One region of the Paenarthrobacter sp. NyZ202 genome, then DNA from elsewhere that is predicted to be linked to it. Evidence: riboswitches for the same ligand, from Rfam matches in the RefSeq annotation. Region 1 holds a riboswitch; each other region holds the start of a gene.
The links. Region 1 has a riboswitch for cyclic di-AMP ahead of ACPFL9_RS02200 (NlpC/P60 family protein). Riboswitches for the same ligand answer to the same signal wherever they lie in the genome.
Positions count from the first base shown of each region.

Region 1 (2,193 bases):
TGGTGGACAGTCTCATGGGAACACCTTCCCCGGCAACGGCGTCCCTTCATACCGGCATGCTGCCCCGCTGCGATGTTTCCGACCCCGCTGCCATGCAGGAACGCAACGAAATCCTCCGGCACTTGCGCAACTACGCAGCGAGCCATCACTTGGATGTCCGCAGCACTACCCGCGCCGTGCGCCTCGATTTCCTGGGCAGCGAGCCACAACCGGCCTATGGCCAAGTGGCGGACCTTGGCAGCACCCGCACCGGCCTATCCCCGGTCGAAACCCGGAAATGGGCGGTCCATACCCCGGACGGCATCCTTCTGGCCGACCACATCGTGGTCACGCGCTGTGCCCAGAGCCAGTTGCGCAGGATGCTCGCGGACCTTGGAATCAGCATCGGCCAGAACCTCGTGGCCGCCATGCGGGCGGTAGGCATGCACCTGGTGGGCGTGGGCGAACTCGTGACCCCCACCCCCAAGGAAGTACTTCGGCAGGCCAAAGCCGTGGGCCAGGCCATCTCGGCGAGGGTGGCCCTTCCGGCCTCACCGGGCGTTGCCCTCGCCTGAAACGCCTTCCAACCAGACAACAAAAGCCGGCACCCTCGGGACGTTGAGTCCCGGAGATGCCGGCTTTTGGGTGAAGCGTGAGGCTTAGGCGCCTGCGCGTACGTAGGTCAGGGGGCCCGTTGCGGTCAGCCAGCTGATGGGGTGGATGCCCGTCTGGTTGCCGTTGATGCCACCGCTGATGGCCTGGCCGTTGCCGATGTAGATGGCAACGTGGCCGGACTGGACGATCATGTCGCCCGGCTGCGGGTCGCTGACTACCTTGCCGTAGTTCAGGAACTGCATGGGAGCGAGATCGCCAACCCGGATACCTGCAGAGCCGAGGGCCTTTTCAACCATGGCGGTGCAGTCCTGGAAGATGCCGATCTGCGCGTAGGCCGAGGCAACCATGGCGGCGTTGACGCCACCGGCGGCCGGAGCTGCGGCAGCAGGAGCGGCAGGAGCCGGAGCGGTTGCAGTGGCGGTAGCCGTGGCCTTGGCCGGGGCGGCAGCGGTGGTGGCTGCAGCCTTCTTGGGTGCCGGCGCAGGAGCCGGTGCCGGCTTTTCGATGACCGGTGCTGCTACGGAAGCAACCGCCGGACGCTCGAAGTTGACGGTAGCCGTTGCAGCGGCGGTGACAACCTTGTTGGGAGCCTCGGAAACCGTCTGCGCCACCGTGGCGGGGCTGGAGTCGCGCTCCACCGGTGCCTGTGCCGGGGTTTCCGCGGCGTGGGCGGCGATGGAACCGGTCAGGACCAGGCCCGACGCGGCGGCGATAACAGCAGCCTGGCGGCCTGCGCCCGATGCGTTGCTGGCAACAGCCTTGGAGATTGAGATGAACGGATTGGGACGTACGCTGTCCGCCTTACGACGGCCGCGAAGAATGCGTGAAGACATGAAAAAGCCTCTCCCGATGCCTGCGAGGTTAGCTGTCGGATTCGGATGGGAGTCACCCGGCCACTGTCTCCCGCCATGCAGCGGAAGCTTCGTGACTTCACCCCAAGGTCAGCTTCAAAAGCTGACCAAAATGGGTTCCCCGTCTCTGCCGTAGGTATGTCTGCGAACGGATTCCAGCCTGCGGCAGAGCTAGGCAATCAGGCCGGAAGTGCCCCGTACATGGATCGGGCACAGGTACTACCGTACGCGATGATCACACCAAAGTCACATTTGAGTAACGAGAAGTTTGGTTTTGGCGTGTCGCAGTAACCGATCCGAGACCTTCGACGCTAGGTAGAAAACCCCGTTATTCTGCGGATTTTTCGGCATCGGCGCTGTCGGTGGGCGCCAACTTCCGACGCGCCGTAACGGCCAGGAAGATCACGAGGCCAACCGCAACAACAGCCAGCCCGACGATGCTCCAGGGAAACGGCTGGGACTCCGCGGGGGCAGCCTCGTTGCCGCTGGTACCAGGTGCTGACGTGCCTGCCGAAGGGACCGACGCTGCCGGTGCGGACGCCGACGGTGACGCCACCGCCGAGCCGCCTGCCGCCGTCGTACTTCCGCTGGCGGCCGTGAAGGAAAAGGTGCCCTCGATCGGGTGGGAGTCGGAGCTGACCACGCGCCACGTGACCGTGTATTGGCCAGCCGGCGCGCCGGGGCGAAGCTTCTGCACCGCTTGGTTGTCGATGATTTCGACGGCGCCATCCGCCCAGTTCTCGCCACC
Region 1 covers NZ_CP187556.1:446,334-448,526, reverse strand. The annotation lists gene ACPFL9_RS02205 (FAD-dependent monooxygenase) at 1-554, shown strand, start outside; gene ACPFL9_RS02200 (NlpC/P60 family protein) at 639-1,427, opposite strand; cyclic di-AMP (ydaO/yuaA leader) riboswitch at 1,431-1,594, opposite strand; gene ACPFL9_RS02195 (copper resistance CopC family protein) at 1,774-2,193, opposite strand, start outside.

Region 2 (2,193 bases), 380 kb from region 1:
GTGGCTTTGGCGGTACGGGTACCTCAGGGGGCGGCCCACCCCGGCACGGAAGTGGGCAGCGTGGGCCATGCCCTGAACCAGATGCTCGACAACGTCGCCAGTGCCTTGGAAGCGCGGCAGGCAAGCGAAACCAAGGTGCGCCAGTTCGTGGCGGACGCCTCACACGAGCTCCGCACACCGCTCACCGCAATCCGCGGATACACCGAGTTGCTTCGCATGACCGAGAACTTCACCGAGGACGGCCGGAAGTCCCTGGCCCGCGTCCAGAGCCAGTCGGAACGCATGACAGCCTTGGTCGAAGACCTGCTCCTGCTCGCCAGGCTGGATGAAGGACAAGCGTTGAAGGTCTCGGATGTCGACCTCACCCAGTTGGTGATCGAAACGGTCAGCGACGAGAAAGTGATGGCGCCGGACCACCACTGGAAGCTGCGGCTGCCCGACGAACCAGTCACCGTGCGCGGGGACGCGACACAGCTCCACCAAGTGCTGGCCAACCTGCTCTCCAATGCACGCAAGCACACGGATGCCGGGACAACGGTGGAAACCGGCGTCATGCTGTCCAACGACGGCGGCGCTGTGGTGACCGTGACAGACAACGGGCCTGGTATTCCGGGGGATTTCCAGGCGCGCATCTTCTCCCGTTTTGCCAGGGCAGACGCCGCGAGGTCAGGCTCCGAAGGGACCTCGGGACTGGGCCTTTCCATCGTGGAGTCCATCGTGCGCGCACACGGCGGTACCGTGGACGTCACATCCCGGCCCGGGCGCACCGAGTTCGCCCTCCGCCTCCCTCTGGGGAGCGCCGCACGCCTGTAACAAAATGGGCAAGGCGACGCACCGCCGTCGTGATCTCTGTTACCCAAATGTGACTTAAGCCGATTCGTCCTGTACCGTCGAAAGGGTGGGTCGCCCCAACCTGACCCACACCCGGGATGCGCCGAGCTCTGCCACTTCCCGGAGTTCCGTTCTCACCCAAAGGCAGAGACGGGGGACCCAGAGTCTCCGGGCCCGTGCATAGATTGCCGGCCCTTGGGGTGAAGCCGCTGCTGCACGCGCGGCCGGATGACCTCATCCGAACCCGACAGCTAACTCCGCAGGCGCTGAGAGGTAATCACACATGTCTGAATTGAACGATCAGACGCGCCCTTCCGCGCGTCACCGTGACGATCACAACGCTCCGCTGACCAAATCGCAGGCTGTCCTGAAGGACGCTGCCCGCCGTGGCAAGACCGGTCAGCGCATGTCCGTAGTAGCCGGCGTCGTGGCTGCCGCGCTGGGCGTTGCATCCCTGGGCACCGCCGCAAACGCTGCCTTCAACCTCCCGGAACTGAGCCAGGCCGCCGAAACCCAGGCCAACGCCCAGGTCAGCACCAACAAGGCTGCCGAGATCGCTGCTTCGATGGACGCTGCTGCCGCCCGGGGCGCAGCTGACCGTGCAGCCGCAGACAAGGCCGCTGCCGAACAGGCTGCCGCAGAGAAGGCCGCCGCCGACAAGGCCGCGGCTGAAAAAGCTGCTGCGGAGCAGGCCGCTGCTGCCCAGGCCGCAGCCGAGAAAGCCGCCGCTGATGCTGCGGCCAAGCAGGCCACCGATGCCGCAGCCGCCGAGAAAGCCGCCGCAGCTGCCGCTCCCAAGGCCATCGACGACCCCGCCGCCGCAAAAGCCTACGCTGCCAGCATCCTGGCAAACTACGGTTGGGGCGCCGGCGAGATGGTCGCCCTGAACACGCTCTGGGAGAAGGAATCGAACTGGCGAACCACGGCCACCAACCCTTCCAGTGGCGCCTATGGGATCGTCCAGTCACTGCCGGCAAGCAAGATGGCCACTGCGGGCGCCGACTGGCAGACCAACTACCAGACCCAGATCAAGTGGGGCCTGAACTACATCAAGGAACGCTACGGCTCGCCTTCCGCAGCCCTCGCCTTCCACTTGGCCAACAACTGGTACTAAGCCAGGCCTGAGCCAGAGCGCCGGTCCGCACCATTCCTTCTAAAACGAACGGTGCGGACCGGCGCTTTTTCATCCCCTGAATCTGTGCCCGGCAGGTTTATGCCCCGGCAGCTAGGCTTCAGCCTCCGCAGCGCGTCTGACGGCAGCGACGGATGCGGCGACATCGTCCGCATCCGTGGACCAGTTGCTCACGGAGATGCGCAGGATGTCACGGCCATGCCACACCGAACCGGACATCCACACCACCC
Region 2 covers NZ_CP187556.1:824,167-826,359, reverse strand. The annotation lists gene ACPFL9_RS04020 (HAMP domain-containing sensor histidine kinase) at 1-813, shown strand, start outside; cyclic di-AMP (ydaO/yuaA leader) riboswitch at 948-1,109, shown strand; gene ACPFL9_RS04015 (hypothetical protein) at 1,115-1,945, shown strand; gene ACPFL9_RS04010 (pyridoxal phosphate-dependent decarboxylase family protein) at 2,057-2,193, opposite strand, start outside.
Region 2: another riboswitch for cyclic di-AMP. It lies ahead of ACPFL9_RS04015 (hypothetical protein); the one in region 1 lies ahead of ACPFL9_RS02200 (NlpC/P60 family protein).

Region 3 (2,193 bases), 600 kb from region 1:
GCCACCGGCCTTGCCCTGACTGTCGGTCTGCCGGCCACCAGCCCGGTGATGGCCACCTCCGAGTCGGGCCAGACCGAGGCCGCGCTGACAGTCGCGGGCGGCAGCCAGCCCGAGGTTTCCGCGGAAGCGTCGGCCAAGATCGATTTCAGCCGCGCAGCCGTTGCTACTGCGGCGGATCCTGACGGAAAGCTCAAGCAGCTCCTGAGTGCACAGTCGGCCGAGAGCATCCAGCGTGCCTCATCCGTCGGCAGCCTGGGCAGCCCGCTGGACACGCTCAGCACGGCTTCTCCGTTCGGCTACCGCATCAGCCCGCTCACGGGCGGCGCCGGCGACTTCCACCGCGGGCAGGACTTTGTGGCCCAGTGCGGCACCGCTGTCCATGCGGCAGCAGCCGGCAAGGTCACGTTCGCCGGATGGCACGAGTACGGTGGAGGCAACCGCGTGGTGGTAGACCACGGCAACGGCCTCGAGACCACGTACAACCACTTGTCGTCGTTCAGCGTGAAGGTCGGCCAGACCGTCAGCCGCGGAGACACTGTTGCCCTGAGCGGCACCACCGGCGCCTCCACCGGCTGCCACCTCCACTTCGAGGTCCAGGTCAACGGCGAAGTCGTTGACCCCATGGGTTGGCTCTGAGCCAGAGCTGATGGTCGTCTCTCGCATTTGTGACACGCCCCGTGATCTGAATGTGACATTGAAGCACTTCTGTTGTACCGTCTAAATCGCATCGGCTTCCAGGGAGCCGATGCACTTGGGTGGATTGCCTAGCTCTGCCACCATCCAGGGTCCGTTCGCAAAATTCGTCTGGCAGGGGCGGGGGAACCACTTCCGGCCTTTTTTGAAGGCCTAGGGGTTAAGTCGCAAAGCTTCCTTGAAGCGGAGCGGCCGGATGACTCCCATCCGAATCCGACAGCTCACCTCGCAGGCATTGGGAGAGGCTACCTTCGTGTCTTCACGCACTACCCCTGCGCGCCACCGCGCCGAAACGGTTCGCACGAACCCTTTGAACAACCTTTCCAAGGCTGTTTCCACCAATGCAGGCACCGTAGGACGCCAGGCCGCCGTTCTGGCCGCAGCTTCAGGACTTGTCCTCAGCGTTGGAATGCCCGCCCAGGCAGCTGACACCGACGTCTCCAAGTCGGAATCGTCAAGCACCCAGCAGCTCGTGACCACCGCAGTGGTTACCGCCGAGCCCACCGCCACGGTTTCCTTCGAAAGCCCCGTCGTGGCCACCAAGGAAGCCCCCAAGGTCCAGCGCGCTTCCCAGACCACCCGCACGCAGGCCGGCAACGGTGGTTCCACCAGCGGTGCTGCAGTGACGGCCCAGTCTTCCAAGGCCAAGGACTCCGCTTCCAGCGCAGCCGCTTCGGGCCTCGCCGCCATTGCCTACACCGGCATTGGCCACCCCTACGTCTGGGGCGGCACCAGCCCCAACGGTTGGGACTGCTCAGGTTTCACCCAGTGGGTTTACGCCCAGGCCGGCATCAGCATCCCCCGCGTCAACGCATGGACCGCCATGAAGCCCACCAGCACGCCGGCTCCCGGTGACCTGGTGATGCAGAACGGTGGAGCCCACGTGGGCATCTACGTTGGCAACGGCATGATGATCAGCGCCCTCAACCCCAGCCAGGGCACGCTGCTCCACTCGGTGGCTTCCACCGGCAGCTCCTCGTTCTACACCCTCGGCTAGCACATCCCGTTCGGGGCAAGCCAGCATGCCCCCCAAGTGCTGGCCTGCCGAACCGGACGCGTCCCCAACCGCGTCCGGATACGACAAAAGAGAGTAACCATGACGAGTGCAAACAAGAATGCACGGCACCGCGCTGAGGCCCCCAAGACCAGCTCCATCGCCGTCATCGCCAAGGCCGTCAGCGGCAATGCAGGCGGCGTTGGCCGCCAGGCAGCCGTTATCGCCGCTGCATCAGGCCTGGTCCTGACCAGTGGTGTTGCTGCCAACGCGGCCGACACCAACATCCAGCGCGAGTCCACCGCCACCACGGCACTCGACGTGCAGGCCGTTGCCCAGGCAACCATTGCAGCCGATTCCACCGTGGCCATCTCCTACGAGCGCCCCGTCGTCACGACGGTTGAAGCTCCGGCTCCCGTGGTGGAGAAGGCTCCCGCAAAGGCTGAAACCAAAGCCGCTTCCGGTGCCACCACGCAGTCCGGTGCGGCCAATGTTTCGGTCAGCAC
Region 3 covers NZ_CP187556.1:1,043,886-1,046,078, forward strand. The annotation lists gene ACPFL9_RS05030 (M23 family metallopeptidase) at 1-636, shown strand, start outside; cyclic di-AMP (ydaO/yuaA leader) riboswitch at 783-942, shown strand; gene ACPFL9_RS05035 (C40 family peptidase) at 947-1,690, shown strand; gene ACPFL9_RS05040 (NlpC/P60 family protein) at 1,790-2,193, shown strand, end outside.
Region 3: another riboswitch for cyclic di-AMP. It lies ahead of ACPFL9_RS05035 (C40 family peptidase); the one in region 1 lies ahead of ACPFL9_RS02200 (NlpC/P60 family protein).

Region 4 (2,193 bases), 750 kb from region 1:
TGACCGCGGCCCCCGCTTCCTGGCTGGCCCACTCGCCCCACGGGTGGTCGCCGATGTCCACTTTGTAAGGCTCCAACTCCTCCACGAGCGCCTTCCGTTTTGCCATGGGGAAGGACGCCACCACTCCCACATGATGGAGCTTGCCGGAATCGTCATGGAGGCCCAACAGCATGGACCCGACAACGTCCGCCGTTTTGTGCCACCGGAACCCGGCCACCACGCAGTCCGCTGTCCGTTCATGCTTGGTCTTGAACATCACCCGCTTGTTCGGCTGGTAGGTGCCGTGGAGCGGCTTGGACAACACGCCGTCGAGCCCTGCTCCCTCAAGCTGCACGAACCATTCCTGAGCCCGCTCCAAGTCGGTGACCGCAGGCGTCACATAGACCGGCGGTTCGGCCGCGGCAAGCGCGTCTTCCAACGCCGAGCGGCGCTCACTGAACGGTTTGCCGGTGAAGTCTTCGTCACCGAGGGCAAGGAGGTCGAACCCCACGAAGGAGGACGGCGTTTTCTCTGCGAGCATCCGGACCCGGCTGTCGGCTGGGTGGATGCGCTGCTGCAGGCCCTCAAAGTCCAGCCGGTTGCCGGAGATGAGAATGATCTCGCCATCCACCACGCACTTCTCCGGCAGGTTTTTCTTCAGCGCCTCCACGAGTTCAGGGAAGTAGCGGGTCATGGGTTTCTCGTTGCGGCTGCCCAGGATGATGTCATCCCCGTCCTTGAACACGATGGTCCGGAACCCGTCCCATTTGGGTTCATAGTGCCCGACATCCGGGATGTTCGGGACGGACTTGGCGAGCATGGGCGAAATGGGCGGCATCACGGGAAGATCCATAGCTCATGTCTACCGGCCCGCACCTGCCCAAAGCTAGGGTGCAATCCCCTATGTGCATAAACAGGGCACTCCCGGGCGGACCCCGAAGGGTAGGCGCCGCGGACCCGTACCACCCTTAGGCGTTCCGTCCGTTACATTAATGTGACTTTACTTCCGTGCTCCTGTACCTTCGAAGGGCGACCCGAATCTCCGCTGGGCCGCTTCCGGGCTGACGCCGAGCTCTGCCGCATCCCGGAATCCGCCAGATCCGCGGCAGAGACGGGGGACCCAGAGTTCCCGGGCCTGTTCTCCGCAGGCCCTTGGGGTGAAGCCGCCATGCGCGGCCGGACGGCCTCGTCCGAACCCGACAGCTAACCTCGCAGGCGTTGAGAGGCAAACACCATGTCCCCAACCATGGATCAGCCGCGCCGTGCCCCAGGGGCCGCCGAGCGCACCAAGCCAACCGGACGCCGTCGGGCCCAACCCAGCGGACAGGTCACCGGTGAAGAAACCACGACGGCGGCACCCGCCACCGCGGCCACTCCTACCCAGGCGCCCATGACGCGCGCGGCGGCCCGCGCGGCCGAGCGCGCAGCACAGGCGGTTCTGGCTGCGGAAACTGCCGGCGCCCCCGCCAGCGGTCCCGCTGCTGCGGAAGCAGAGCCCCGGACTGCCGCCATCCCTGCCGTCCCTGTGCCCACCCGCGCCGAATCCACCACACCCGGACCGCCAACATCGGCGATCCCGGTCATCGCCGCACCCGTCGAGCCGGGACCTGCCCCCGAACCCGCTACCGCGGCGATCCCGGTCATTGCCGCACCCGTCGAGCCGGGACCTGCCCCCGAACCCGCTACCGCGGCGATCCCGGTCATTGCCGCACCCGGCGCCGAGCCCGGCGTCGAACCTGTCCCCGAACCCGCTACCGCGGCGATCCCGGTCATTGCCGCACCCGGCGCCGAGCCCGGTGTCGAACCTGTCCCCGCCCAGCCCAAAGCGGCAGGCACGGCAAAAACAGTAGGCACGGCAAAAACAGCCGCAGCAGCAGCTACGGCCGCGGCCGGCCTGTCCAGCCGCAGCGCTGCCCGCGCCGAAGCGGCAGGCCACGCACAAGCTCGAAGCGAAAGCACCCACTCGGCCGGCGCATCCGCCTTTGGATCCCTGGGCGCGTCACCATTCACCCGGGAGCCCCACAACGCCCTGACCAAGGCCGCCTCCGTGAAAACCATGGGCCAGCGCATGGCGGTGGTTGCCGGTGCCCTGGGGCTTGTGCTGACGGTCGGCACGGTGAGCCAGGCCTGGGAGCTGCCGCTGATCGGTCAGGAAACACCCGCGCAGGAGGCTGACGGTACTGCATCCGGCAACGGCAATGGACGCCATACCGG
Region 4 covers NZ_CP187556.1:4,205,338-4,207,530, forward strand. The annotation lists gene ACPFL9_RS19455 (ATP-dependent DNA ligase) at 1-832, opposite strand, end outside; cyclic di-AMP (ydaO/yuaA leader) riboswitch at 1,062-1,211, shown strand; gene ACPFL9_RS19460 (hypothetical protein) at 1,214-2,193, shown strand, end outside.
Region 4: another riboswitch for cyclic di-AMP. It lies ahead of ACPFL9_RS19460 (hypothetical protein); the one in region 1 lies ahead of ACPFL9_RS02200 (NlpC/P60 family protein).